Regions from separate parts of the Absicoccus sp. genome, predicted to be linked through region 2. Evidence: predicted binding sites of a transcription regulator. Region 2 holds the regulator's gene; each other region holds the start of a gene.

Region 1 (10,623 bases), on a different contig from region 2:
TGCATTGACACTAAAAAAGACAATGATACCGACGATATCATCCAATACGGCCATAGGCAATAAGGTATTGGTGACCGGCCCTTTGGTATGGTATTCCTGCGTAATGGATAAGGCAGGAGCCGGTGCTGTTGCCAAGGCAATCCCGCCAAAGGCAAAACCTAACCAGATTGGAATACCTTGAAAATAGAAAACAACACTAAAAACAAGCGAAACGATCAAAAAAGTACCTAGGGATTGAGTCAAGGTCGTGATCAATAAAGCTCGTCCATATTTTTTGAGCTTTTTCCAAATCAATTCTGTACCTAACATCAAGCCAACACCAACACTTAAGATATCTTGGATCAAGTTATACCAATTGCTGTCCAATATCGTTTGAGGCATCAAATTCAGAGCATGAGGTCCCAAAGCCATGCCTGCAATCAACCATCCTAAGATCGATGGCATATGGATCTTGGTCATCAAACGACCAATAAAGAAAGCACAGACTAAAGTGAAAAGCCATCGTATGATCATCATTTTGATTCCTCCTTCTTTTGGGCAATGCCATACAACATCAAATCAATACATTGCGCAACGCCTTTTTCATGTTGTTCCATGCGATCCATAAAGCTTACATTTTTGCTTTCTTGTCTTTGGAACCACATGTTATAAAACGTTTGCATCCATTCCATCCATTGATAGGCTATTTCTTCACTCACATTGTCACGAAGTGTATGTTTTGAAAGTAATTCACCAAATTGTTGTTTATTAAGAGAATCCATAGGAATCCGTAATTTTTTAATTTTGGCTTCTAATTTTTGTGGTGGATTCACCATGATTTCCAAAAAGAGTCTTGCTTCCATTTCATGGGAAGAAAAAAAGTGCATACGAGCTGCGTTATAGGTCACCTCTTTGCTCATTTGTGCTTCAATATCACTGACCATATCTGCTATCATTCGTTTCACACATGCCAGATAGAGATCATCTTTATCTTTATAATTATGATAAATCAATCCTTTATTGATGCCTGTCGCACAAATCGCATTGATCGAACTACCCGCATATCCATTCTGACCAAATTCTTGTATACCTGCTTTCAAGATTTTTTCTTTCGTCAATTGCGTCTTCATTTCTTTTCGCATACGATCACCAAAGCTATTGTAATTATTATTGACCTGTTGGTCAATAATAGGATGCCGATTCTTTCTTTTTCGATATATAAAGAAAAAAAAGAGTCCTATCATGAATAACGTAAAAACCTTTCCGTTACTAGAAAATATTCGAAATGCCTTTTTAAGAGAAATTCAAAGCACTGAAAAATACAATCCCGATCAAGGAAAAAAATATGGAAAATCCCTACGCAAAACGATTTCTCGCACCCAACAAGGTCAATGGCCATTTCGTGCCCATCGAATCGATAAGATCCAACTGATCTTTGATCAAGAAAGAAATCGCGTCCAAGATATCGTCCCCCTGCGCCATGAACGAATGAAAGCCTCTACCTTTGCTTTTTTACGCGGAGCGGCTATCGTGATGGCTTCCGATATGAGTGAGCTTTCTTCCACCAACATTCGTGTGCAAGCCTGTGGCGATGCGCACATTGCCAACTTTGGCATTTTTACCTCACCCGAAAGACACCTCGTTTTTGACCTCAATGACTTTGATGAGACCCTGCCCGCCCCTTGGGAATGGGACATCAAACGCATGGTCGCCAGCATGGAAGTTTGTGGTCGTGATCGTGGTTTTACATCGGAATTACGCTCTCAAGCCATCCAACTGGCCATAAAAACATATCAAGATTCCATGCATCAATATGCCTCGATGAGTCCTTTGGCCGTTTGGTATGACCATATTGATATGGAAACCTTACAGACAAGCACGAAAGATCTCATTAGTAATGATGTGCTCCAAAAGACCATGAACAAAGCACTGCAAAAGAATCAAGAAAGAGCCATCGAAAAACTAACGGAATTTGTGGATGGTCATTATCGTTTCAAAGAAGATCCACCCGAAATTTTGCCGATCCGTACCATCTTCGAACAAAAAAATATGTCGATCACACCGAAACAATTATCCAAACAACTGGAATTGATGATGAAGACCTATCGTTTGAGTTTACCCAAAGAACGCCGTTTTATCATTGATCAATATACGATTCGAGATATTGCCTTTAAAGTCGTTGGTGTTGGTAGTGTCGGCACGCGTTCTTGGGTCATTTTACTGGAAGGTGGTTCCAATCAAGATACCCTCATCTTACAAATCAAAGAAGCCAACGAATCCGTTTTGGAACCCAATGCCGGTACATCCATCTTTCATGAACATGGACGCCGTGTCGTCGAAGGTTTACGAGCAGCCCAAACCGCCGGAGACATTTTAACAGGTTGGGTCAGCATTCCGCTTGGCGAAGGCAAATGGTTGGATTACTATGTTCGACAGCTATGGGATTATAAAGGTGCTTTCAACCTGGCAAAAATCGAAGCCAATGATTTTGTGGGCTATTGTGCTTTATGTGCAAGAACATTGGCTCATGCACACGCAAAAACCGGAAATCGATTTGCGATTGCCGGTTATTTAGGAAAAAATGGTCGTTTTATTCAGTCGATGGTTCAATTTGCACAGGCCTATGCCAATCAAAATGAAGATGATTATCAAACTTTTCTACAAGCGCTAAAATAAAGCTGTAACGATTTCGCTACAGCTTTTTATGCAATATGATTGGCTTTTAATACATCTGATACTTCTTTGACCCCAATAATTTGTAACTGATCTTTTACTTCTTGAGGCACATCTTTTAAATCACGAATATTTTCTTCCGGAATATAAATGGTCTTTAATCCGGCACGAGCCGCCGCCATTAACTTTTCAGGCAAACCACCAATCGCGCTAACTACCCCGCGTAAAGAGACTTCACCAGTCATACCAACCGTAGGATCTACTTTTTTACCAGTGACTAAGGAAGCTAAGGCCGTCGTTAGAGTAATACCCGCCGAAGGTCCATCTTTTGGTACCGCTCCTTCTGGCACATGAATATGTAAATCATTTTCTTCAAACAATTCTTCTTTTTCCGGGAACATAGATTTCACAATACTGATGGCAATTTGTGCCGACTCCTTCATGACATCCCCCAACTGACCCGTAATGATGGTCTTGCCTTGACCTTTGGTAAATAGAGTTTCAATAAATAAAATTTCTCCACCAGCACTTGTCCAAGCAAGACCAGTCACGATACCCGGCTTGGTTTCCGTTAGTTTTCGACCATGACGAATCGGTTGCATATCCAATAGTTCAGGTAGATCTTCAGATAAGACCGTAACTTTTTTATCATCTTCTTGTTCTACATGAACAGCAACGGAACGACAAAGTGTATCCAAACGATTCTTTAAACCACGAACACCACTTTCCATCGTATAACCTGAAATCATTTCTTCAATGGTTGGATCTGGTACTTCCAACATATCCTTTGTGATGCCCATAGATTCCATGGCTTTTGGCAACAAATGTTTTTTCGCAATTTGTAACTTATCCGATGCAGAATAACCAGAAAAACGAATCACTTCCATACGATCCAATAATGGTTCAGGAATCGTATCCATCGTATTGGCGGTACATACAAATAAAACATCCGATAAATCATAAGGTACATTCATATAGTGGTCGGTAAAGGTAGAATTTTGTTCAGGATCCAATACTTCCAATAGAGCACTGGCTGGATCGCCATTATAAGAAGAAGATAATTTGTCCACTTCATCTAAGACCATGACTGGATTGGATACCCCACTTTTTTTGATTCCATCCATGATTCGTCCAGGCATCGCACCAATATAGGTCCGACGATGACCACGAATATCCGCTTCATCACGGACACCGCCTAAACTGACGCGCACATATTTTCGATGCAAAGCATCCGCTATACTTTTGCCAATGCTTGTTTTCCCTGTACCTGGTGCACCGACAAACAAAAGAATGGAGCCCGATTGCTGCTTCTTTAAATTCATCACCGCAATTTGTTGGATGATCCTTCGCTTGATCTTCTCCAAACCAAAGTGTTCGCGATCCAAAACGGCTTCGGCTTCTTTCAAATCAATCTTTTCCGGTGCTTCCTTTCGCCAAGCTAGCGAAGTCATAAAATCCAAATAGTCATAAAGCATACCATATTCAGGACTGTTGTTGCCTTCTTGTTTTAAACGATTCAAGGCTTTTTCCGCTTCTTTTCGCGCATCTTCATTCATACCCGATTCTTCAATTCGCATCTGTAAGCGACGAATATCCGTTACATTTTCCGGGTGCATATCATCCAATTCTTTTTGCAGATAATCCAATTGTTTTTTAATGGCTTGTTCTTTATACAATTTTCGATAATCTTCCTGCTGCGCCCGAGCAGCATCATTTTGAACTTGTGCGGTCTCACTAAATTCATACATGATCTTTTCAATGGCTTCGGCTCTTTGAGCACGACTATCTATTTCCAATAAATGATATCGCTCTTCATTGGTAATCGTTAACCAAGGCGAGGCCGTAACGACCATTTGCTCCAAAGAATCAAATCCTTGAATAAAGTTCTTTGCGTCCCTGCCCCAAGGGGTATTTTCACTAAACTCTAAAATAGCTTCTTTGATGCCTTCAACTTTCTGTGCTTCCGTTGCACTATCGAGATCATCAATATCATTCAAACGTGTTAATGAAAAATCGAATGTTTGATCCGCTACTTTATAAATATCATTTAAGCGAACGCGATTATTGGTTTCAATAGCCACATATCCTTGGTCATTGACCTCCGTAATTTCCCCACGCACACCAATTGGATAAAAACTATTTTCATCCAAATCTTCGGGTGCTGTCTTTTCCTTTTCCATTAAAAATAAAACACGACTTCCTTGTGTCGGTTCATGGTTGGTGACTTCTTTAAAATCTTCCGTTTGAAAATACACTCTTGTATTGGGAAGAATCAACGTGTTATAAATCGGTAAAAGTATCATAAATAAACACCTCCGTTTTTAGCACTGTAGTTTGTCAAGTGCTAATCATGGGCTAAATATACCCCTGGCTCGTATGAATGTCAAGCCATACAATCAAAAATAAAACGATCTTTTGATATCTTTCTCATAAAATTCACATTCTTGGTATAATAATTCATATGTCCAATTTGGGGAGGGATGTACATGACATTGAAATATGCCTGCAAACAATCATTGCCCGTGATGGCTGGTTATATCGTTCTTGGTCTTGGTTTTGGCGTGCTGCTCGAAGCCAAAGGATATGGTCCAATCTGGGCACTTTTGATGAGTTTATTTATTTATGCCGGTTCCATGCAATATGTAGCCATTGATCTGATCACTTCTGGTGCTAGCCTGATCACCACGGCCCTGATGACCCTGATGGTCAATGCTCGCCATCTCTTTTACGGCTTATCCATGATCGATCGATATCGAAATACCCAACCCTATAAACCGTATTTGATCTTTGGTCTGACCGATGAAACCTATTCTTTGGTCTGTAGCGGTGAAGTGCCTGAAGGCATCGATCAAAATAAATATTATTTTTTTGTGACCCTGCTTGATCAAATCTATTGGATCATCGGTAGTGTACTTGGTGGTCTGTTAGGCAGTGTCTTCACATTCAATACAACGGGCATTGATTTTGCGATGACAGCCCTTTTCCTAGTGGTTTTTACCCAACAATGGCTAGACACCAAAAATCATATCAGTGCGATCATTGGTGTTTTTTGTTCCATTCTGTGTCGATGGCTTTTTGGCCCGGATCAATTCTTGATTCCCACTATGATTTCGATCACCTTCCTTTTGACCATCTTTCGAAAGCGCCTAGAAAGCGAGGAAACCCATGACTGATTCACATACCTTACTTTTGATCATTATCATGGCTATTGTGACCATTTTTTTACGCTTTTGCCCTTTTCTCGTTTTTGGCAATAAAAAAGAAACCCCAACATATATAACCTATTTGGCATCGGTATTACCTTACGCCATCATGGGTATGTTGGTGGTTTATTGTCTTCGTAATATTCAATGGGTAGAAACGCCTCATGGCTTACCCGAGTGCATCGCAACGCTCGTTGTCGTTGGCTCCTATGTTTGGAAACGAAATACTCTATTGAGCATTGCCGGGGGAACCATTTTATACATGTTTTTGGTTCAAGTGATCTTTTAATGTTTTTGCCAAAAAGAAATCGCTTTTTCAAGCCATCCTTGGGCAACCGTACCTTCACCCAAACCAAAGCCATGCGATAAACCAGGAAATATATCGATTTGCGCATCGGTTCCATTCGCTTTGATCTTTTGAATACGTCGAGTCATCGCTTGATACGATGCGATCCAATCATTGGTGCCAACACAAGCAGCCATTCTTACGCCAGCTGAACCACCCCATAATGAATAATTTGCCATCGGAATCCCCAATTCCTTTTGATGAGTAAATAAAAAGGCGATGGCACAAGCCAAGTCTTCACAAGCTGTTTGTGCCCCGGGACGATAAATCAACGCAAACGCATTGTATCCTTTTTTTGATAATTCCAAAGCAACGGGAAAACTATCTTACATCGCTCCTACATACGCAAACCTGCATTCACAATAGCGGTTGGTACCTTTTCTTTTCCTGGAAAGAAAAAGAGACCCGTATTGCGCTTTCTTACATCCCTCTGCTTTTCTTCTTCTGAATAGATATCATAAAAAATGGTGTAGCCATTTTCTTTCTGATCATGTAAAAACTGTACGATCTCTACGGTTTTATCTGGATTGATATTGTTGTACCAAGTCAAGCTAAGATCACCTAGGGTACTACCATTCATATATCCTGGATCGACAGGAAATAATAACTGACCATAGTTCTCAAAAAGGGAATCTTCTATTACATCCCGGATTGGTGTTTGTTTTGTATACATTCCATCACTTCCCTACTTCATTCTATGGATTCCTGTTCTTTTGTACAATATCGAATACCTATGGCACCATACATCTATTGAATACTAAAAAAGAGCTGTATCAGCTCTACTCTTGATCAAATAACGCCGTCGAATAATACCGTTCGGCTGTATCAGGAAGAATGGTCACGACCGTTTTTCCTTTTCCTAATTTTTTGGCTAATTTCAATGCAGCCGCTACATTGGTCCCACTGGAAATGCCACAAAGAAGACCTTCTTTACAAGCAAGCTGTTTAGCCGTTTGTATGGCTTCTTCATCGGAAATGATACAAATATGTGAATAAATGTCTTGATCCAAAATCGGTGGGATCAAACCATCACCAATCCCCATTTGTAGATGTGTACCCACTGGCTTACCCGAAAGAATGGCTGCTTTTTCTGGTTCGACCACCCAAATTTCAATATTTGGATTTTTGGCTTTTAATACTTCACCAACACCAGTGATCGTACCGCCAGTACCAATACCGGAACAGAACCCATCAATCGGACCATCCACTTGTTCTAAGATTTCTTGTGCGGTATAGGTTTTATGTGCCAAAATATTATTTTCATTCTCAAATTGTTGGGGTACAAATACACGTGGATCTTCCTTGGCCATTGTATTGGCTTTAGTGACACAAGCTTGAATGCAATCGCCAATATTGCCAGCATCATGCATTAAAATCACTTCGGCTCCGTATTGTTTGACCAATTTTCGTCGTTCTTCACTGACAGAATCGGGCATGATGATGATCGTCTTATATCCTTTCACAGCAGCTACCAAAGCCAATCCCACGCCTTGATTGCCTGAGGTTGGCTCAACAATGATGGTATCTTTATGGATCTTTCCTTGTTTTTCAGCCTGTTCGATCATCGTCAATGCCGTTCTTGTCTTGATGGACCCACCAATATTCACACCTTCAAATTTCACCAATACTTGCGCATCTTCTTCATTTGTCAATCGTTGTAAACGAATCATCGGTGTATGCCCCACCGCTTCTAAAACTGTATGATAAATCATGTATTTACTTCCTCTATGTACAAGTTTTAGTATAGTACAGTCTACTTTTCATAAACATCCAATGCTTCAAATAAAGCATGTGGCAGACCTCGAGGTCCACGGATAGCATATACGCCAAATTCATTCTTTAATCGAGAAAAAGAAAATGCTTCGGGTGGATATCTTTTTAATAAACGTATTTTCATCAATGCGGATATGTTTAAATTCTTATCTTTATACAGATAAGGAATATGCGTTTGGATTACTTGGCATTCATAAAGGATGGCGGATATAGGTGCACCCACATACATAAACACAAGATCACCAACTTGGATGCCGCGTCCTTGTTTCCAATCGATTGTTTGAACATCATCAAAAGCATGTTCGATATCATAGTATTTCGGATTGGCTGGTATGATCCATTCTTTCAATCCACGTTTTTTTGATTTCTTGGATTTTGAGCCAGCCACACGATAACTTTCATCAATCCAACGATATATATCTTCTAAGTCAATGGTGCCATCCAATTGAATCGATAGCCAATTTCCTTTCTGATGATTTCGATCATAGCCTGGCTCATCCACCATGATATCCACTAAAAAAGGATCACTGACCTTCACATCCAAAATGTCTTCTTCCGTCCCATAAAGACCGAGTTGTTTACTCGGTACACGCAATATCCGTGCAAAACAAGCATGATTGTCTTGGCGGTTCCATACTGGATCGGTTGGTGCATTCACAAAAGGATAGTCTGGATCAATGCCATATTGTTTTTGTATATACTGGATGATTGCTTCTTTCATTGTTATCCTCGTTTATTGAAATATATCATAAATCGTCCATTTTTCCTATTCATCTGTTTTTTATATACGAACAAATTTCCGGTTGACACAAATAAAAATTATGATATGGTTGTAACAGATAAAAGAATTCTTCGGGGTTGGGTGAAATTCCCTATCGGCGGTAGAGTCCGCGAGCCGTACGGCATGATCTGGTGCAATTCCAGAACCGACAGTATAGTCTGGATGGTAGAAGAAAAATGCTTTTTTATATGCATGCATACCAGTACCCGAATGGTGCTGGTTTTTTCTTTTTCGAAGATCCTTTTGTCCAAAAGAAAAAGGAGACGTATGATGAAAAATTGGAATGTGAAAAAATTAGTATTTACTGCGATGTTGACTGCCGTTGCCGGCGTTTTGATGTCATTGGAAATCTCTGTGCCATTGATGCCGGTATTCTACAAAATTGACTTTTCGGATGTACCAACTGTCATTGCTTTATTTACGATGGGACCATTATCGGCAACCATGGTCGAAATCATCAAGATTCTCATCAAAGTATTGACCGTAGGTACAAATACAGCTTATGTCGGTGAATTGGCCAATGTGCTTGGTGTTGCCGTTTTTGTGATCCCAACATGGATCGTTTATACCAAGATGGGAAAAACCAATAAAGCCATTTTTGCTTCTTTGGTCATTGGCGTATTGGTTCGAACGGCTTGGGCATGTTTCTGTAACGCGTATATCACTTTGCCTCTCTATGCGAAAGCGATGAGCATGAATTTAAACGATGTGATCAAAGCGGTTAGCTTTGCGAATGGCAATATTACCAATCTTCGTAGTTTTATCATGTTGGCAACCATTCCATTCAATATCATTAAGATCTCATTGAATTATATTATTGGCTATGTCGTTTATGATCATGTTGTCTTGAAACATACCGCCTTCAAAGTAGAAAGACATACCGCATGAAACAGTATTATGCGAATGTAACACGATTGGAAATGGAACAAATCAACAAAGAAGAAGCCATCGTCCTTATTCCATTGGGTGCTTTGGAACAACATGGTAATCAAGCCCCTTTGGGAACCGATTACTTCATTGCCAACACCATGGCACAACGTATCTTTGATCAATTCGAAGATACCTTTCCCCTTCTTGTTTTTCCAACCATGCCCATTGGATTAAGTACTGAACATAAGCATTTTTGTGGTTCGATCACCTATAAACCCATGACCTACTATGCGATGTTGTATGATATTTGTGCAAGCTTAGCCCATCATGGTTTTCAAAAAGTCGTCTTGTTGGTGTGTCATGGTGGTAATGCCCCTACAGCTCAAATGATATCAAGAGAAATTCGCTCCGATTTTGGGATGAATGTCTTTGTCTTGCAGTCCGGTGCTTTTGATGATCCACGCGTGCAAGCAACCATATCGAAAGGAAATACGTTTGATTTTCATGGCGGTGAAATGGAAACGTCCATGGTCATGGCTATCGATGAAAACTTGGTTCATTTAGAAACCTGCGAAAAAGGGCATATAAAAAATCAAGCATTCGAAACCCATCTATCTTGGCTAGGGGAAGACTTTGTCACAGAGGATGGAAAGCCCATTGGTATCGGTGGTGATCCAAGCGGAGCAACCAAAGAAAAAGGCGAAATCATCTTCCAAGTTTCCGTAGAACATCTAATTGATGCTTTAAGACAAATTCGCCAATTTCATTAAGCCACAATTTGTGGTTTTTTTATTTTCTTCGATATGTCTTGGCATAGACAAAAACAATCGCAAAAAGAGATAACACAAAGAGAATGCCAATATAAGAAAGAGACTGATTCATCGAAATCTCATGATCAAACATTGTTGCTTGAAAAGAAAATACGTTCTTTATTTCTTTCACAAATAGATTTCCTCCGAGGATTGACTTTTTTATATGAGTCAAGAACCCTTTTGTCA
Region 2 (10,623 bases):
GCGTCAACAAAACAACTTGTTTCTGATATCCCAAAGAAAACATTTTTTTATAAGGGATCGGATCGGACACGCCACCATCATAAATGGTATATCCATCCACATGGACGGGACGAGCAAATACCGGAATCGATGCCGATCCACGAATCCAAGTCAGATCATTATCTTTGCCATCGATGCAACGATGATATAATGGATCACCTGTATTCGCATCGGTTGCGACCACATAAAAATCCATTGGATCTTTTTTAAAGGTTGCTGAATCAAACATATCTAATTTTTTTGGCAATCGATCATAATCAAATTCTGCACCATATAGATCTCCTGTCAAAAATAAAGAACGAAAACTACAATATCGCCAATCTTGACAATATTTCTTATTGTAGCGTAACACTCGATAGGGTTGATGCGATTTCAGATTGCACCCAAACGTAGCCCCAGCCGAAACCGCAATGGCTCCATCAAAGGTAATGTTGTTTTCCATCCAAACATCCAATACACCGGCGGTAAACATACCACGCATGGCACCGCCTTCTAGTACTAATCCTGTTTTCATTCATCATCTTCCTTTCGGAATGCTTGTGCATATCCATGATCTTCTCTAAAGCCTTGATATAAAGGGGCTTTTTCAATCTTTTCAATATGATATGGCGTGGTTTGATAAACATAATTCAGCCAATTTCGATACAACAAATTCGCATGAGAACGCCATGTCAAGACCGGTCTTTGATGCGGATCATCATTAGGAAAATAATTTTCGGGTACATGAATGGGTTTTCCGGCATTCACGTCACGGAAATATTCTTGGGCTAATGTATCCACTCCATATTCAAAATGACCCATCACAAAGATCTGACGATATCCCTTGGTCACAATGATCGTTGAGCCTGTCTTTTTGGATCGTGATAAAACAACCAAACGATCTTCTTTTGCGAGTTCTTTCTCATCAATTTTGGTATGGCGTGAATGCGGAACATTATGGATCTCATCAAAACCATTGGTCAAGAAATCATATTCATCGCACAATTCATGTGGAAAGATCCCAAATAGTTTTTCCTTCAATTGGTATTTATGGATACCATAATGATAATACAATCCCGCTTGTGCGCCCCAACAAATATGCATCGTAGAAAGCACGTGACTCTTGGTCCAATCAAAAATATGGGTCAATTCTTCCCAATAGTCCACGTCTTCAAAGGGCATTTCTTCAACGGGGGCACCCGTAATGATCATACAATCGTAATAATTTTCTTTTAATACATCCCAATTTTCATAGAACTTTACCAAATGATCTTTGCTCGTATTCTTTGATTCATGACTCGAAACTTTCATCAGATCAATATCCAGCTGCAAAGGTGACTTACTTAAGAGTCGCAAAATTTGGGTCTCGGTCTCAATTTTTTTAGGCATGAGATTTAAAATAACTACACGCAAAGGTCGAATACGTTGACGACGTGCATTCTCATCATCAATCGCAAATATCTTTTCACTTTCTAATATTTCCTTTGCCGGCAATTCATTTGGAATATTAATAGGCATAGTTTTTTGGCTCCTTTTGTCGTTTAGTACTATTCTACAACGAATTTAAAAAAAGAACAGTGTTTGGCACTGTTCTACTTAAAAGCACGCTTAAAACGTTCGAACGGCGATTCCGACTGTCCATCGCGAATTTTTTCATACAATTCCCGATCTCGTTTGGATACTCGCTTTGGAATTTCAACTTTGACTTCTACATATTCATCGCCCGTACTTCCACGACGAGATTTTACACCTTTGCCTTTTAGACGGAATTTCGTATTGGGCTGGGTTCCCTCGGGAATCTTTAATTCAACATCGCCATACACCGTAGGCACTTGGATCTTCGTACCAATGGTCACATCGATGGCACTGACTGGTACAGTGATATAAATATCATCGCCCTGTCGTTTAAAGGTTGAATGTGGTTTTACATGGATCTCAATATATAAATCACCATTTGGTCCACCATTTACACCACGTTCTCCTTTACCGGCAATACGAATTTGTTGACCGGATTGAATACCTTGTGGAATCTTGATATCCAATTTTTGACGCTTATGCTCATAACCCTTACCATGACACTGATGACAAGCATGCGTTACTTTCTTACCAGTACCATGACATTCTGGACAAACCGTTTGTTGCTGGATGACACCAAACATACTTCTTTGTTGGGTCATAACATATCCGGTACCATGACAGTGTGGACAGGTTTGTACATCCGAAGGACTTTCGGCACCTGTTCCATGACAATGGCTACAAGGCTCATCCACTTCAAGCGAAATGGTTTCGGTCTTGCCAAAGATCGCATCCATAAAATCAATGCTCATCTGCATGACGCGATCATTTCCTTGACGTGGTGTATTGGCTTGTCGACGTGAGGATTGACCAAAACCACCAAAACCACCACCAAAGAAAGAACCAAAAATATCATTCAAATCGCCAAAATCACTATAACCACCAGAGAATCCTTGACCAAATTGACCATCGACACCTGCATGACCAAATTGATCATATTGTGCACGTTTCTTTTCATCACTTAAGACTTCATAGGCTTCATTGATTTCCTTAAATTTTTCTTCTGCATCAGGCGCTTTATTCACATCCGGATGATATTTCATAGCCAATTTACGATAGGCCTTTTTAATTTGATCCGGTGTTGCATCTCTCGAAACGCCGAGCACTTCATAATAGTCTCTTTTTTCATCTGCCATGAGACATCATCCCTTTCTTTGTAGACGCATAGAGTTCCACAATTGTGGAACTCTTAAAAAACTAGTTCTTTTCTGTGTATTCACCATCAACAACATCATCATTGGTGTTATGATTTGAATCATTGGATTGTTGCTGACCGGCTTGTTCATACATAGAGGCACTGGCTGCTTGTGCTGCTTTTTCCAATGCATCCAATTTTGTACGGACATCGTCCATATTATTCTCATCTAATGATTTTTGCAAGTCATCGCGCATTTTCTTTACTTCATCGGCTTGCTTTGCATCGATCTTATCTCTGTTGTCTTCCAACGTTGCATCGATCTGTGCAATCAAACCTTCTGCACGGTTACGTAAATCAATTTCTTCTTTACGTTTTTCATCCGCCTCTTTGTTGTCTTCGGCTTCACGAACCATACGATCGATTTCTTCATCACTCAAACGAGAAGAGTTCTGGATCGTGATATTTTGTTCCTTGCCTGTAGCTTTATCTTTGGCACTGACATTTACGATACCATTGGAGTCGATATCGAAGGTAACTTCAATTTGAGGCACACCACGACGAGCTGGCGCAATTCCGGTCAACTGGAATTTACCTAATTCTTTGTTGTCGTTGGCCATTGGTCTTTCACCTTGTAAGACACGGATATCAACGGCAGGTTGGTTATCGGTAGCTGTAGAGAAGATTTGTGACTTACTCGTTGGAATGGTTGTATTACGTGGAATCAATACGGTCATGACACCACCCATTGTTTCAATACCTAAAGACAATGGGGTAACATCCAACAACAAGACATCTTTGACATCACCACTTAAGACACCACCTTGAATGGAAGCACCAATCGCAACAGCTTCATCTGGGTTGACACTGTGGTTTGGTTGTTTACCTAATTCACGAGCAACGGCTTCTTGTACCGCTGGGATACGAGTCGAACCACCAACTAACAAAACTTGATCCAAGTCACTAGGGCTCATATTGGCATCATTCAATGCATTACGGATTGGTTGCATCGTACGATCAACCAAAAACTTTGTCATTTCATCAAAACGTGCACGTGTCAACGTCATATCCAAATGCAATGGACCAGCAGGACCTGCAGAGATAAATGGCAATGAAATTTGTGTCTGCATGACACCAGACAAATCTTTCTTAGCTTTTTCAGCAGCTTCTTTTAAACGTTGTAAAGCCATTGGATCGTTCTTCAAATCAATACCATTTTGTTTCTTGAAATCTTCAGCCATCCAATCTACCAAAACGTTATCAAAATCATCTCCACCCAGATGGGTATCCCCATTGGTAGACAATACTTCAAATGTACCATCGGCTAAATCCAAGATGGAAACATCAAATGTACCTCCACCTAAGTCATAGATCAATACTTTTTGTTCTTTATCTGTTTTATCAATACCATAAGCCAATGCAGCAGCTGTTGGTTCGTTGATGATACGTTTTACATCCAAACCAGCAATTTTACCAGCATCTTTTGTTGCTTGACGTTGCGCATCATTAAAGTAAGCAGGAACGGTAATAACAGCTTCTGTTACTTTTTCACCTAAATAATCTTCGGCATATCCTTTCAAATATTGCAGGATCATTGCAGAAATTTCTTCTGGTGTATATTTCTTTCCTTCCGCTTCGACTTTCTGGCTTGTACCCATCAAACGTTTGATGGAAGAAATCGTATTTTTATTTGTGACAGCTTGACGCTTAGCCGCATCACCAATGATCTTTTCGCCATCCTTAAAAGCAACAACACTTGGCGTTGTCCGATTACCTTCAGGGTTTGGAATTACTTTTGGCTCTTTACCTTCCATTACTGCAACACAACTATTTGTTGTACCTAAGTCAATACCAATAATTTTCGACATAATCAATTCCTCCTTTATTCGCTTACTTTCACAAGTGCAGGTCGCAAAATGCGATCTTTTAACATATAACCCTTTTGCATCACTTCAATGACCATACCTGGCTCGGTATCTTCTTTCTTTTCTTGCATCAAAGCCTGCATGGTATTGTGATCAAATGGTTTTCCTTCGGCATCAATTTCTTTCACGCCTTCGTTTTCCAACACACGCTGCAACTGCTGGTAGATCATTTCGAATCCCTTTACATAGTTTGTAAGTTCTTCATTTTCTGAATCCACCTTGATGGCCATTCCCATATTGTCCACAATTGGTAATAGCTCTAAACCAGCTTGTTGAAAACGATATTTCTTCGCATTATCCGCTTCTTTTTGTAGACGCTTTTTCATATTTTCCGCATCCGCATACGCACGAGCACGATCATTTTTTGCTTGTTTCAACGCAGCTTCCAATTCTTTGATCTTTTCATCTCTTGGATCCACCTTGTTGATCTTTTCTTTTACTTTGTCTTTGACCGATTTCTTTTCTACTTGCTCTTTCGTATCTTTCGGTGATTTGACATCTTCCGCTTTGACCTCTTCGTCATTTGTCTTTTTCGTTTCCTGATCCATCGGAAAAGCCTCCTTCCGTAAACACATCTTCAATTACATCGCTCATATAATCCATTAGCGCAACCACTTTCGAATATTGCATTCGATTGGGTCCCACGACCATCAGTTGCCCCTCTTCGTCATTCTTCACATGAAATTTGGTGGATACCACCGAGACATCGCCAATCTGTAAGACTTCATTTCGCTCACCTACATGAATGGCAATATTTCCTTCTTGATCCGTCCATTTCTGAAACAGATCACTATTTTCCAAAATTTTCATCAATTGCTTCAATTTTGAAATATCACTAAATTCTGGTTGATACAACATGTTGCTTCGACCAGATACCGCAACTTTCTCCGTCGCAAATTTCATAAACGCAGTCACAAAAGCTTCAAATAAAACTTCACTTCGAACAATTTTAGCACTCATCAATGGCTTGATTTCTTCCATTTTCGATATCACTTGATTGATGGGCGTATCTTTTAATTGGTCATTGAAGATATCGCAACAGGTTTTCATATCATTAACGGAAACATCTTCATCAAATTGAAACATCTTATTTTCAATATGACCCGTATCCGTCACGATGATCGCCACTGCACTTCGTGCATTGATGGGAATCAATTGCACATTTTGTAAGGTTTGTTGCGAACTATCCGGTCCCAATACGATACTCGTAAGATTGGTCATGTCGCTAAGGACATCACAACTTTTCTGAACCATTTCATCCAATGAAAATTGTCTTTCCGAAAATACTTGTTGGAGGGACACTTTCGTTGGCATATCCAGATCCGTGACCATCAAATGCTCGACATAATATCGATATCCCAATTGTGAAGGAACTCGACCACTTGAAGTATGGGTCTTTTCCAATAATCCATATTTCTCCAATTTAGCCATTTCATTTCGAATGGTGGCTGAAGAAACAGGAAAATCCAGTAGCTCCATCAACGTCTTCGAACCAATGGGTTCTGCACATCGAGTAAACTCTTCAACAATGGTTTTAAATATAACTTTTTGTCGTTGTGTCAACTCCATGAAGGGACTCCTTTCTAGCACTCTTATTCCACGTCTGCTAACAGTATATCACAATAATTAGCACCGTCAACTAAAAAGTGCTAAAAAGTTGATAAAAAAAAGAGAGAATGATTTTCCCTCTTTATGTCACTTGTTCAAATTGACTATTGTACAATTTCGCATAGAAACCATTCTTTTTCAACAACTCTTCATGATTTCCTTGTTCAACGATATCTCCATTATTGATGACCAAGATCGTATCGGCATCTTTGATCGTAGATAGACGATGTGCAATCACAAAACTCGTTCGACCTTCCATCAAATGGTCCATCGCTTTTTGGATCAATCCCTCCGTTCGTGTATCCACACTGGAAGTGGCTTCATCCAAGATCAAGATCTTATGATCAGCCAATATTGCCCGCGCAATGGTCAACAATTGTTTCTGTCCTTGTGAGATATTGCTGGACTCTTCATCCAATACGGTTTGATAGCCATCCGGCTGTTGCATGATGAATTCATCGGCATGAGCGGCTTTGGCCGCGGCCATGACTTCTTCATCCGTGGCATCCAAACGACCATAACGAATATTTTCCATGATCGTGCCATGGAATAACCATGTATCTTGAAGGACCATGCCCAACAAGGAACGCAAGCCATTGCGATCAAATGTACGAATATCATGTCCATCAATGGAAATGCTTCCACTATTGACATCATAGAATCGCATCAACAACTTGACCAGGGTTGTCTTTCCGGCTCCGGTTGGCCCAACAATCGCAATTTTTTGGCCATTCATAACTTTTGCGGAAAAATCATGAATGATGACTTGATCCGGATCATACCCAAATCGTACATGATCAAATGTCACTTGCCCATCTAAATGGGTTGGATCGGTTGGATCTTCTACGGTTTGTGGTTCTTCTTCTTCCTGTAAGAATTCAAAGACCCGCTCACTGGCTGCGGTACTGGATTGTAACATATTCATGATTTGCGCAATTTGTTGGATCGGCTGCGTAAAGTTACGGATATATTGGAAGAACGATTGGATATCCCCTACTTCAATGGCTTTTTGAATGACTAAAAAACCACCCAATATCGCAATGATGACATAGCCTACATTACCGATAAATTGCATCATTGGCATCATCATGCCTGAGAAAAACTGACTTTTCCAAGCACTTTCATACAAAGAATCATTGGCCTGTTTAAACGTCTGTAAGACTTCTTCTTCTTGATTGTATGCTTTGATCACATTTTGTCCAGCAAACACTTCTTCCACTTGGCCATTGACATCACCCAAATAATTTTGTTGGTCACGGAAATACCGTTGGGAATAATGCATCACAAAAGCAACGATCACGATGGATACCGGTAAGATACAAAGTGCTGCCAAGGTCATCCATCCATTGATTGACAACATCATGATGACAACGCCGATAATGGTCGTGACACTTGTGATCAATTGGGTGATACTTTGGTTGATGCCTTGTTGAAGCGTATCCACATCATTGGTGATGCGAGATAGTACTTCACCATAAGGACGGCTTTCAAAATATTTCAATGGCATCCGATTAATCTTGGTTGAAATATCTTTTCGTAAATTATAACCGACATCATTCGCAATGCCCGCCATCACAATGCCTTGAATAAAAGAGAATAAGGCACTCACCGCATATAGGATCATGACACGAATCAAAATAGCCGCGATCGTATCAAAGTGGATACCCCCTTTTCCTTGTACTTTGCGAACCAAGCCATTGAATAATTCCGTCGTGGCTTGTCCCAATATCTTGGGTCCTACAATGGTAAAAATCGTTCCTAATATGGCACAGATCACCATCACCAACAAGCGAAATTTATAACGCATCATATAGTGAGCCAATGCCGCGAATGATTTTCGAAAATCTTTTGGTTTTTCAACGACACGGCCACGACCTGGACCATGGTTCTGTCTTGGTTGACGATCACTCATATGCCAATTCCTCCTGTGATAATTGCGATTGTGCGATTTGTTGATACACATCACATGTTGCCATCAATTCTTCATGACTACCTTGTCCGACCACTTTGCCATGATCCAAAACTAAAATCTGATCGGCATGCATGATCGTACTGATTCGTTGGGCCACGATAATCGTTGTGACATCGGCTGCTTTTTCTTTCAATGTTTTTCGTAAACGGGCATCCGTCGCAAAATCCAGTGCACTGAAACTATCATCAAACACTAAAAATTCAGGATGCTTGACGATGGCACGAGCAATAGCCAATCGTTGTTTTTGTCCACCTGAAACATTGGAACCTCCTTGTGAAATATGAGAAGAAATGCCTTGCTCTTTTTCACGCACAAAATCTTCCGCTTGTGCCATATCGATGGCGTCCCACAATTCCGATTCGGATGCATCTTTTTTACCAAACCGCAAATTCGATGCGATCGTGCCGGAAAATAACACCGATTTTTGTGGGACAAAACCAATGCGATCCCGTAAGGTTTTTAGTTGCATATGGCGAATATCTACATCATCCATTTGTATCGACCCTTCCGTTACATCATAGAAACGGGGAATCAAGTTGACCAAGGTTGATTTTCCGGATCCGGTACTACCAATCAGGGCAATAGTATCCCCTTGATGTGCCGTAAAGTTAATATCATCCAAGACTTTTTCTTTGGCACGACCATAGCTAAAGGAAACATGATCAAAGACAAGTTTGCCCTTTTTTTCTGGTGTTTGTGGATGTTCCGGTTCAATGATGGACGATTTCGTATCTAAAATTTCATTGATTCGATTGGCCGACACATTCGCTCTTGGTAAAAAGATCGCAATGGCACTGATCATCAAAAACGCAATGATAATTTGCATCGCATATTGAATGAAGGCCATCATATCTCCGACTTGCAGTTTTCCAGCATCCACGCCATGTGCACCTGAATATACGATCAAAACACTGATGCCGTTCATGATCAACATCATCAAAGGCATCATACAAGACATGGCTCGGTTGACAAATAAATTGGTTTTCGTTAGATCCTGATTGGCTTGATCAAACCGTTTTTCTTCAAACTTTTCCGCTGAAAAAGCACGAATCACTGGAATTCCCGTAAGAATTTCGCGGGAAATTAAGTTCACGCGGTCAATTAATTTTTGTAGGATCTTAAATTTTGGCATCACCACGCCAAATAAGATCGCCATTACCACGGATAAGACACCCACGGCAACGATCAAGATCCAACTCAGATACGAACCGGTCTGCTGCACTTTGATGATGCCGCCAATGGCTAAGATAGGTGCATATAAGACCACCCGAAAGATCATGGTGACAACCAATTGGATTTGTTGGATATCATTGGTGCTTCGCGTGATCAAACTGGCCGTTGAAAATTGATTCATTTCTTTAGCGGAATACGTTAATACCGTTTCATACGTCTTATTACGTAGGTCTTTTCCCAATTCAGCCGCAATTCGACTGGCCAGCAAAGCAACCAAGATGGAACAAACCATTGCCACTACAGCCATAAGGATCATTTTCTTTCCGGTATTCCATAGATAGTCGCTTTGTTTCTGATCGAGATCTACGCCTTGGGCTTTGTATTCTTGTTGCACAAATAAGATAGCCGCTTGTGTGATCATCGTATCGGGATAGTCTTTTAAACGTTTGTTGATTTCTTTGCGTACTTGTGGCATTTGAACTTGCGGTATCATTTGAACCGGAATATTTCGTTTTTCCATAATATAAAGCATCATTTCGGCTTTGGATAACACATCATTCAAATGGTCGTGGGATTTGGTATCCAAATCTTTGACAACATACATGTCTTTTTTCTTTGAATAGGTATAGCCATCTTCAATCGTTTTTTGATTTTTTTCGGTAGAAACATACAGAAGATTTTGCATCGTTTCCGGACGAAAGCTATCGGCCACGGCATCTTCTACACCTTTTTGTTGAAGACCGGTATCCACGATCTTAGAAGTATAGGAAGGGAGAGATAGATCACAATAGGCTTGTCCTAACAACAAGCCAAAAATGATCAATATCCAGATCACATTCTTCCTCATAAATCGAAACATTCGTACCATATTTATTCCCCTTCTTTACTGATTCTTTTTATATTTTGATTGATTTGATGTAAAACATCGATAAATATTTGTATTTTATCTTCAGGAATCCCTACCATTATTTTTTGGATCCCTTTCTGACGTACATCATCCAATTCCTTGGTTAATTGTTGCCCTTTTTCTGTCAATGCGAAATGGATCAATCGCCGATCCGCAATATCAACTTCACTGGTGACATATCCTCGTTTTACTAAAGAATCCATAGATCGAGAAGCTTGTCCTTTATTGACACATAATGCATCGCTCAGATCATTTAGGGTATCTGCATCGGGATGGATATACAATCCATTCATCAAGATCACATCGATCA
Region 3 (10,623 bases), on a different contig from region 2:
GGGCATAGTTTAATACATCAACTTGTTTGGCACAGATAAATTGATAGATGGCTTCACTAGGCAAAAATAAGATGGCCTGATCCACGGTTTCATACGTAATATATTTATCGGCAATATCATCGATATGTTTCTTCATATCTCGCATAAATAAATGATCTTGTTTCGATATATAGTTTTCCATAGGAAACTTTGAATCGATACATAATACCTTTTGCGTATCTGGAAGATGTAAGATGGCATCAGCAATTTTCCCATTTTTTAGATGATACTGCATCGTATAGATTTCGGGATTGGATCCGGCATACATTTCCAACAAAGCATCCAGCTGATATTCACCCCAATTGCCTCGCGCCTTGGTGTTGGTCATGATCCGATTGATGCTATCTAATCGGGCATCCATCGCATCCATCGTTTGAAAAGATACACTTTGTTCACTACGTAAATTTTGAATTTGTTGGAGAATATGGTCAAATTGATGCGAAATATCTTGTGTATGGGTTGCACTTTCCTGACTTTTCATCATCATTTGAAGACTGTTGGTTTGTTGGTTCTTTAATTGCAAGATCAATACGATCAAAGCACACAAAACCAAGATCAATAAAAGTAAGATTCCTATTTCCATGCTGGCCTCGATTCTATATACAATAATAAATCTTCTTTGTGATTCTTTTCGGGATGGTCAAACGCATATTCCAAACAAGCTTGTAACGCATCCGCAATTTGTTTACCTGAAAGTGGCGTATTTTCCAAAATGTCTTTGCCATGGATGGCAAGATGTGCCAGATCCATTGGTCGATTGCAGGTTTCGTAGCCTATTTCCAAGGCTTCTAATTGTTTGATCGTTTGTTGTCCATAGGCCGAATGAGCCATGATATCACAATGCTTCACAATGAACAATTGTCGGATCCAGGCATCGCTCCAATGTTTTTGTATTCGAAATTTACGAATGAAAGCCAATGGATCTTTCATCTTTTCATCATGATAATAAACCAAGGCAGGAATGATTTTTTGTTGGGCATTGGTCATCTTCAGATCTTTACATATACGACAGGCAATTTCTGCACTGATGGCTGGATGGCCTTTAAAATGATCAATTCCATTTTTATTGGTATGACAAGCTGGTTTTCCTAGATCATGAAACAACAAGGTCCATGCCAATGTTTCATCAAATGGATCCAATAGCTTGATTGCTCTTAAAATATGGTGCAGAACATTTGTATCGTGATAAGGGGTTTGTTGGAGACATGTTCTGCACGATTGTAATTCTGGCATCCAATGTGACAATAATAATGTCATATTCTCAATTTCATAGGGATTGGCAGCTAAAATTTCTAAAATTTCATGGCGAACTCGTTCCACCGATACATATTGAATATCCTTGTGCAATTGTTGGATGGCTTTTTTGGTTTGTGTTTCGATTTGAAAATGAAATCGTGCGGCAAATCGATGGGCACGCAACATTCGCAAAGCATCTTCATGAAAACGTTCATATGGATTACCAACCGCTCGAATGATGTGTTTTTCTAAATCGGTCTGTCCTCCAAATGGATCGACCAAACCAAGGATAGGATCATAAGCCATGGCATTGATCGTAAAATCACGACGGGCCAGATCCTCAATCAAATCATTCACAAATGCTACATGATCCGGATGTCGATGATCGGAATACATCGATTCTTGTCGAAATGTCGTCACTTCAACAGGACATTCGCTCATGACCGTAATGGTTCCATGATCGATACCTGTAGGGATGGTTCGTTCAAATAGTGCCTGCACTTGTTCGGGTTTGGCATTGGTCGTCACATCATAATCATGGGGTACTTTATTTAATAAGGAATCTCGTACACAACCACCCACAATATAGGCTTGAAACCCAGCTTGATGGAATGTATCTAGAATTGTTTTTACATAATTTGGACAAAGTATTTTCATTGGCTCCATTATATCATATAGCGTATAATACCCTTTAGCGAGGTTGAAATATGATTACAGAAAAATATACGAAAAAACGAAAATTCTTATGGATAGGGAGCATCCTCTTAGAAATCATCTGGTTGATGCAGTATATATTCTTTTTGGCTCATGGTACCTATCCTTGGTTCGTACACTTTAATTTTATTGTGATTGCAGGTGTATTGGGGGCTATCATCTATTATCTCTATATTCCTGAAAGTTTAAAAGTTGTCAAAGATAAGCTTTCTTATAAAGAATTAGAAGCCATTCTAAAATCGGAAACCTTTCATAAATTGTCTTTTTCACTGATCAAAAGAGCCTACTTGCCTTCCGATATTTGTATATCGAAGCATTGGGTCTATATGGGAAAGGTCTACATTCCCAGAAAAATGATCACGCGATTGAGTGGTCAAGAATCTCGGCACTATACCATTTTTTATGTTCAGACCATCAATGGAAAAGAAATTCGGATTGGTGATGTAGAAACCGAAGAAGCCAAGCGTTTCTTGAAGTCCTTAAAACGGCAGATTCCTGAGATCAAGACCACATCGACGGAGTTGTATGAAAACTTTGGTAAGGTTTTGATTGATGAAAATTATAAAAAGCTTTCATTAGCACAATGGAAGGAAGACTATGCAGGCCTACATGGGTAGGCCTGTTTTTAGCACTTTTAATCTATAACTGCCATAAATTATAAAAATAAACTTTTTAGCACTTTTATATTGTCTCTGCTAATTTTTGTGCTATTATACTCGTAGAAAGAAATTGGAGGTGCAGATATATGAGATATTATCCATTGAATCATTTATTTGATGACTTCTTTACCGATGAACCAACTGGTTTATTGAAAACAGACATTCATGAAAAAGATGGAATGTATGAATTGAACATGGCCATTCCCGGGGTAAAAAAAGAAGATATTCAAATTGAATTGAGCAATGGCTATTTGAAAGTCAGTGCAACACGAAAGATCGATCACGATGATTCGAATAGTCGTTATGTTCGTAAAGAACGGTATGAAGGTACTTGTTCAAGAAATTTCTATATTGGCGATGGATATCATCAAGAAGATATCAAAGCTTCTTTCGATAATGGTGAATTAAAAATTACCTTGCCAAAGGAAGTTAAAGAGCCAGAAACAAACAACAAAATGATCACAATTGAATAAGGAGGTATAGATCATGACATATTATCCAGGATTCGGACGTGTATTTGACGATTTCTTTAATGGTGGCTTTACCAACCAAGCCGGTGTATTGAAAACTGATATTGTAGAAAAAGATGGAAACTATGTATTATCCATGGAAGTACCCGGCTACAAGAAAGAAGATATTCAAATTGAATTGAGTGATGGTTATTTGAAAGTAACAGCAACAAAACAAAGCAGTACTGATGATAAAGATGATCAAGGTCGCATTGTTCGTAAAGAACGGTATTCCGGAACACAATCGAGAAGTTTCTATGTAGGTGACAACTATCATCAACAAGATATCAAAGCTTCCTTTGATAATGGTGAATTAACGATTACTTTACCAACGGAAGCCAAAAAGATCGAAGACACGAAACAGTATATCTCTATTGAATAATAGGAAGGTGATATTATGATGTACTATCCAACATTTGATCGTTTATTTGATGATTTCTTTGGTACGCAATGGTCTGGTGGCGATGTCATGAAAACAGATATCGTAGAAAAAGACGGCAATATCCAATTCAATATGGAAGTGCCAGGTGTAAACAAAGACGACATCCAAATTGAATTGAATGATGGAGTATTAAATATCACAGCAAGCCGCGACCAGAATCATGATGAAAAAGATGATCATGGTCAATTGATTCGTCAGGAACGCCACTATGGACGTTACAGTCGTAGCTTCTATGTCGGCAACAATGTTAAACAAGAAGATGTTAAGGCCCACTTCGAAAATGGTGAACTTCAAATTACGGTTCCTGACAAACAAGCAGCCATTGAAAATCATGAAACCATTTCGATCGAATAGGCATTCGACCAGCTCGAAAGAGCTGGTTTTTTTATCGTTTATTCGCGAAGTTACAACGTTGCATCGCTACGCCATCATCCATGACTTCAAAGCCAAATCGTTCATAAAAGGAAGCGTTTTTTTGATTCTTCGGGCATCCATTCGATATACAAATAATCTTTGTATTTTTCTTTGATCCTTTCGATCATATGCCCCGCAATTCCCTGTCCCTTATATAAGCCGGATCGACCAATACATAGTGTATATACGCCAACATTTCACTATCATCCAACACCCGTGCCAATCCAACTAAACGCTCATCATCCCATGCCGTAATGACCGTAGAAGAATGCATCAATGCGTTATATAGTCTTTGTGGATATTGACCCGATATCCAATGAACAGATAAAAATAACTGTTGGACTTGATCTTGAGTAAATCGTTTTTCTTCAGTAAAGTGAATCGTCATGTTATTCCTTCTCTCTAAGTTCATTCTGTTTCAGAATAGAATTTCCTCTCTGTTTTCGCAACCTCATCGATTGGAGTTATGAATTATTCATATTATTCCTATAGTTTTTATATATATTATTTGACAAAGCATACGTACACGCTTTATCATAGTAATCACATAAGATATGTGTGTTTTAAGAAAGAGGTGGTTTCGATGTGTTGTCGCACGATAAATAAACGAATGTGTTGGTTCAAATCATAACCATATAAATATTAATCAGGAGGAGAGAAACATGAATATAGATATTTTAGAATTAGCCGCTTTAGGCCTTGTCATTGTATTTTATGCGATTATTTGGTACTTACGAAAGAAAAAAGATTGGAGCTTCACCAAAGCAACCTTCCTTGCCGTTGGTCTTGGCGTGATCGTTGGTCTTGCCTTTAAGAATAAATATACTTACTATTCTGCTTTCGGAACGATCTATACACGATTGATCAGTGCCATCGTTGTTCCATTACTATTCTTTAGTATTATTTCCAGCATTACTAATCTAACGGAAAAGATTAACTTGAAAAAGATTGGCTTAAAATCCGTTGGTTTCTTACTATTGAATACATTGATTGCGAGTACATTCGCTTTATTGTTTAGTGTCTTCTTCCATATTGGAAAAGGATTCCAATATCAACTAGCTACAGACTATAAAGCAGAAGAAGTTCCATCTTTTATTGATACGATCACAAATTTATTTCCATCCAATTTAGCCAGTCATTATGTGAATGGAGAAATCGTACCCATCGTGCTTTTTGCTATCTTTGTTGCCCTTGCCTATAACGCATTGATCAAATATGGCGAAACCGATATCAAGATCTTTAAACAATTTGTGGATGCCACCAATAAAATCTTAGGTACCGTCGTTAGTTATTTGATTGATTATACGCCATATGCTGTATTGGCATTGATTGGTCGTGTCATTAGTTCTCATACATTATCTGATTTATTACCTTTGCTTAGTGTTCTTGTTATCGTTTATGTTTTATGTGCAATTCAGATTTTCTTAGTCGAAGGATCTTTATTGACAGCGATTGGCAAATTGAATCCAATTGCCTTCTTTAAAGGCATTTTCCCAGCTGGTTTGGTTGCTTTTACATCCCAAAGTTCGGTTGGTACCATTCCTGTCACGACAGATTCCTTAAAGAAATTAGGTGTACAAGAAGATATTGCATCGTTTGTTGCTAGTTTAGGTGCCAATCTTGGTATGCCAGGATGCGCTGGTATTTGGCCTGTTGTATCTGCTATCTTTGCTATCAATCTATTAGGAATTCATTACAGCGTTGGTCAATACATCTTCTTAATTGTCTTAACGTTAGTTGTAGCCATTGGTACTGTTGGTGTACCGGGAACGGCCACCATTACCGCAACAGCTGTATTTATTGCTGCTGGATTACCGGTTGAAGTTATCGTCTTATTAACACCAATTTCCAGTATTGCCGATATGGCTCGTACCGCAACCAATGTGGTTGGTGCCGCAACAGCAACCGTCTTAGTTGCAAAAACGGAAAACGAATTAGATTTAGTCGCATACAATCAGAAAAATCCAGAAGATAAACAAGATTCTGAATCCGTTGATCTAGAACATGCGAATGCATAACATTAAGGGAGAACTATTTTAGCGATAGTTCTCTTTTTTATATAAAATAATACTCCAATATCCTTTCTCTCTATCTCTATGATTCTACAGTTTCAAAATGCTGAATTTATATTTAAGTAAAATTAGTTATTAACAATTATTAATTATTCTACTATCCTATAGTATAGAAGTTAAACGTATAAAGATGACTAAATATAGAGAGAGGCGAAATGTATATGAAAACTTCAGCTTTAAAAAAGAGTTTGGCTATAGGATTTGTAGCTACAGGTATGACCGCATTGGCTAGTACAACAATTCATGCAGAAGATATTCAGCCGGCAACAAATGCTATGGATACTACGACAACTACTGCAGAAACTTCGGATTCGACAGAAGTTCAAAAAACAACAAGTGAGAAATTAGCGGATGCTCAATCGGAATTAAATCAAACGAAAGAAAACGAATCATCTGCACAAAAAGATTACAACAACAAACAAACTACTGCTAACGAAATTAAAGCTTCCATTGACTCAACCATCACAACCGAAGAGTCAAAAGAGCAAGCAGCGATCGATGAAAACCAAAAGGGATTGGATGAAAATACGCAAAAATTGAATGATCTTCAAAAACAAAAAGATGAACTAACCCAAAAGCAACAAGATCTATCAAAGGCACAAGATACGTATCAAAAAGCATTGGATACCGCAAAATCTAATGCAGGAAATATCACAGAAGACGATTACAATACGGCTAAGAAAAATGCAGATGCTGCTCAAGACGCATACAATACGGCCAAAGCAGATTTAGATGCTAAACAAGCTGAAAAAGATAAACAAACGGCTGATTATAACCAAGCTGTATCGGATGAAGCTTCTGCAAAAGCTCAATTAGATGAGCTAACATCGAAACAAAGTGAATTAGAGAAGAATTTGGCCGATGCACAAGCTGCTCAAAAAGAAGCTCAAGATGCATATGATCTGATCACAACTGGAGAACAAGGAGAAAAATATAAAGAAGCCGTTCAATCTTTAGAAGATGCAAAAAATGCATTGGAAGAAGCCAATCAAAAGGTACAAGATGCAATTACTGCTCGTGATATCGTCAATGCACAAATTGCCACACTGAATCAGACTTTAGCTCAAGCTCAATCAGAATTGGCATCAATCACTGCTCAACAAGATTCCTTGGATAAGGCTGTATCAGATGCTCAATCTAACTTGGATGCTGCTCAAGTTACTTTGACAGAAAAACAAAAAGCAGTTACGGATGCAGAGAACAAATATAATGCCTATAAAAATAATCATAAGGACGCATATGAAGCCTTGGATCAAGCGGAAACAAAATTGTCAGAGGCTACGAATACCTATAATAAGACCAAAGCAGATTATGATGCTGCATTGAAAGCATATGATCCGGAATTGAAGGCAAAAGCAGATGAAGCTAATACGGAGTATGATAAAGGATTAGCTGTATTCTACACATGGTTACAAGAAAAAACAGGTGTAGATTTGACAACTGCCATTAAAAATACAAATCTTAATGGATATACAGATTCTTCAAAAGAAGCAGATGCCACTACATTAAAACATGTGAAAGATGCTATCTCCTAACTGTTTTCAATATATAAAAGCAAATATTTTTCGTCTTATTTCTTTTGTTTCACAATCATGTATTCTTACTAAACGAGCTAGGTAAGATACCTAGCTCACTCACTTTTAGTTACTTCTAATACTTTTTGTTTCAATTCCGATTCAATTTGTCGTAATTCCTGTTCAGCTTCTTGTCGTTTTTGGCGACCATCCTTTTGTATCTGCATTACATCATCTAAGGTTTGGATCAATTGTTCATTGGTATGTTTTAACGTTTCAATATCCACAATATCGCGATTGGATTCTTTAGCTGTTTCTACCGTTGCGGTATGCAAAGCATTCGCATTTCGTCGCAATAATTCATTGGTTGTATTGGTTACTTCACGTTGGGCTTTGGCCGCTTGTGTAGCATGATTAAGACCCAACGCAATGACCATCTGACTTTTCCATAATGGAATCGTATTGACAAGTGTCGATTGAATCTTTTCGATCATCAAAGAATTGTTGTTTTGAAGCAATCGCAATTGCGGTGCGGTTTGGATGGCAATCATACGACTCATCTGTAAATCGTGCAATTTCTTATCAAACCGATCACAGGCTTGAGCCAGATCTTGGGCTGCTTGCATGTCTTCAGGATTTTGCGTTTGTTCCGCTTTGGCCCGTAAGGCTGGCAATTCTTTTTGATACGTTTCATTCAATCGTTGTTTACCGGCAATGATATACATATTTAATTCTTTATAATAGGCATTATTCATTTGAAACATTTGTTCCAACATGCTGGTATCTTTCATCAAACGAACTTGATGATCTTCCAACATCGAAGCGACTTTATTCACATTGGTTTCAACGGCATTATAACGAACCGTTAATTTTTCCACACGATTTTTGCCTTTATTAAATAGGCCGGCAATACCTTTCTTTTCTTCATTGACATCAAAATCGCGCAATTGTGTAACCACATCGCTCAACATATTCCCCACTTCGCCTAAGTCTTTGGTGCGTACTTCAGCCAAGGCTTTATCTGAGAAATTTGCCAATTTCTTTTGGGCATTGATTCCATACTGTAGAACGATCATCGTATCCGTAATATCAATTTTTTTGGCAAATTCTTGGATTTGTTCCCTTTCTTCTTGGGTAAATTGACTCTCATCAATTTGTATATCTTCAGCCAATGGGGGATTTTTCTTTATCGTGCTTTCTTGACCGATTTCATCCTGATCTGGTGTTAAAGTTAAGTGTGGTTTTTCATTATACTCTTGCATACTGTGTACTCCCTTTTCTTCTAGTGTACCACTAGAAAAGGCATATTCCATACAAAGAATATGCCAGAACGTTAATTTGTCTTTTCTTGATAAATCGGTTGATTTTCTTGGGCAATCTTTTCTCCTTGTGGGGTTGAAGCAAACATAAATTCAATGCCCTTTCCTTTCGCAACAGGGGCACAAGTCGTTCCCATGCTTCGGAATATTTCGGGATTTTCTGGATCCATATCCACCATCACAAACCAATGGGATGGTTTCCCTTTGACCAGGCGTTCTTTAAAGTAAATGGCTTTGATTTCTGAATAGCGATTTCCTAAATATTGAAGTTGACTGATCATGGCTTCCACATTCGCAACAGGATCTCTTAGATCAAATTCATCATCTGCTCGAATGTCTCTGGCTTGGAATTCATTATCTTTTTGTTCACTGATGTCCAAGATGTATTGGCACGTCAAAGGCACATCTTCACTATACGGATCAATCACGATACCTTGGATATCATTTTGTGCTACTTTCACAAATGGCAAATATTGATCAAAAGTCATGACCAAAGATTGCACTTCTTCTTCTTTGTCCCATTTGCGCAGTTCTTCCATGCTGGTAAACATTGGAAAGTAATACTTGCCTTCATCATCGGCAATGACCATCAATTGAAATTTGGTGTCAGGTGAGAAAACCATTTGTCCCTTATTATCTCTGATTGGATCTTTATCCCATTGGGCTGGCACTAACAATTGACCAACCACCAAGCAATCTCTCATATGTTGGATCGTGATTGGATTCTCGTCTTGACGCAATGCTTGGATGGCTTGTTTCATAGCTGTATTACGAAATTGTTGCATAAGAACCTCCTTATTGGCCACTGATGGCACATTTTGTAAAGCGAATACTTGGGCTGGCAATTTGATGAAATTGCCAATCGAGATCATTGCCTACTTCGACGACTTTATTCATTAATTCTAAGAAATTGTCTGCAACCGTGATCAAGGCAAGCGCATGCTCTTTTTTCCCGTCTTTTACCGTATAGCCGCTGGCTTGTAGCGAAAAATTCCCACTCACAAAATCCAATCCTGCATGTAATCCTTGTAAATCGGTGATCACTACGCCATCTTTCATTTGTTCGCACAATTCATCCAATGTATATTGGCCGGGCTCAATATAACAATTCATGGGTTGAACGCTAATGGCACTGGCATATCCAGATTTAAAACCATTTCCGGTGGATTCCATTCCCATGCGATTGCCGCTTTTTGTATCATGCAACATATTGGCAAAAATACCATCATTGACAAGAACTTTGGCTTGGGTTGGGCAACCTTCATCATCAAAGTTCGCAATGGTCAGACAATCCGTATTTTGCGGGTCATCAATGATCGTGATCTTATTGGAAAAGATACGCTCATTTAATTGATCTTTGATGGGTGAAATGCCTTTATAGATCAAATCACCATTAAAGAGATCAATAAAAGATCCAAATAAAGCGGTCATGGCTTCCTGAGAAAAGATCACAGGGTATTCGCCGGACTTTAATGATGTCGCATGAAGTTTAAATAAAGCTTTATCACACAACTTTTTAACGAATTTTTCATGATCAAACTGATCTAAATTCTCAATGATCGCAATTTCATAATCATCTTTAACGACATCCTTTTCACGTACAACAACGCTGGCAACTAAATATTGAACTTGCGATTGATCGGCCACATGCATGCCATACGAATTAGTAATTTCTCGACTAGATGCGCTTTCTTCCCATCCCAAA

The links. The regulator HrcA, encoded in region 2, represses chaperone genes, less so after heat shock. The targets are predictions, from matches to a motif close to TTTTAGCACTNNNNNNNNNNNAGTGCTAAAA.
Region 1: the regulator HrcA is predicted to act here: its motif matches at 4,972-5,002, upstream of lon (endopeptidase La).
Region 3: the regulator HrcA is predicted to act here: its motif matches at 2,660-2,690, upstream of SOS22_RS09430 (Hsp20/alpha crystallin family protein).

What each region holds. Positions count from the first base shown of each region.
Region 1 is NZ_JAXDRQ010000014.1:1,495-12,117, forward strand. It holds gene SOS22_RS02270 (cation:proton antiporter) at 1-516, opposite strand, end outside; gene SOS22_RS02275 (TetR/AcrR family transcriptional regulator) at 513-1,121, opposite strand; gene SOS22_RS02280 (DUF2252 domain-containing protein) at 1,222-2,655, shown strand; gene lon (endopeptidase La) at 2,682-4,955, opposite strand; gene SOS22_RS02290 (AzlC family ABC transporter permease) at 5,139-5,825, shown strand; gene SOS22_RS02295 (branched-chain amino acid transporter permease) at 5,818-6,144, shown strand; gene SOS22_RS02300 (alpha/beta hydrolase) at 6,141-6,509, opposite strand; gene SOS22_RS02305 (hypothetical protein) at 6,539-6,874, opposite strand; gene cysK (cysteine synthase A) at 6,981-7,913, opposite strand; gene SOS22_RS02315 (MmcQ/YjbR family DNA-binding protein) at 7,955-8,695, opposite strand; FMN riboswitch at 8,819-8,933, shown strand; gene SOS22_RS02320 (ECF transporter S component) at 9,023-9,643, shown strand; gene SOS22_RS02325 (creatininase family protein) at 9,640-10,395, shown strand; gene SOS22_RS02330 (ABC transporter permease) at 10,415-10,623, opposite strand, start outside.
Region 2 is NZ_JAXDRQ010000052.1:35,545-46,167, forward strand. It holds gene SOS22_RS07410 (patatin family protein) at 1-553, opposite strand, end outside; gene metA (homoserine O-acetyltransferase MetA) at 550-1,536, opposite strand; gene dnaJ (molecular chaperone DnaJ) at 1,611-2,729, opposite strand; gene dnaK (molecular chaperone DnaK) at 2,791-4,596, opposite strand; gene grpE (nucleotide exchange factor GrpE) at 4,611-5,201, opposite strand; gene hrcA (heat-inducible transcriptional repressor HrcA) at 5,173-6,222, opposite strand; gene SOS22_RS07440 (ABC transporter ATP-binding protein) at 6,344-8,173, opposite strand; gene SOS22_RS07445 (ABC transporter ATP-binding protein) at 8,166-10,274, opposite strand; gene SOS22_RS07450 (MarR family winged helix-turn-helix transcriptional regulator) at 10,277-10,623, opposite strand, start outside.
Region 3 is NZ_JAXDRQ010000063.1:29,197-39,819, reverse strand. It holds gene rmuC (DNA recombination protein RmuC) at 1-622, opposite strand, end outside; gene SOS22_RS09440 (CCA tRNA nucleotidyltransferase) at 613-1,932, opposite strand; gene SOS22_RS09435 (hypothetical protein) at 1,983-2,606, shown strand; gene SOS22_RS09430 (Hsp20/alpha crystallin family protein) at 2,735-3,121, shown strand; gene SOS22_RS09425 (Hsp20/alpha crystallin family protein) at 3,135-3,539, shown strand; gene SOS22_RS09420 (Hsp20/alpha crystallin family protein) at 3,555-3,953, shown strand; gene SOS22_RS09415 (GNAT family N-acetyltransferase) at 4,138-4,401, opposite strand; gene SOS22_RS09410 (dicarboxylate/amino acid:cation symporter) at 4,676-6,031, shown strand; gene SOS22_RS09405 (hypothetical protein) at 6,247-7,620, shown strand; gene SOS22_RS09400 (toxic anion resistance protein) at 7,716-8,861, opposite strand; gene SOS22_RS09395 (enhanced serine sensitivity protein SseB C-terminal domain-containing protein) at 8,933-9,703, opposite strand; gene SOS22_RS09390 (TldD/PmbA family protein) at 9,714-10,623, opposite strand, start outside.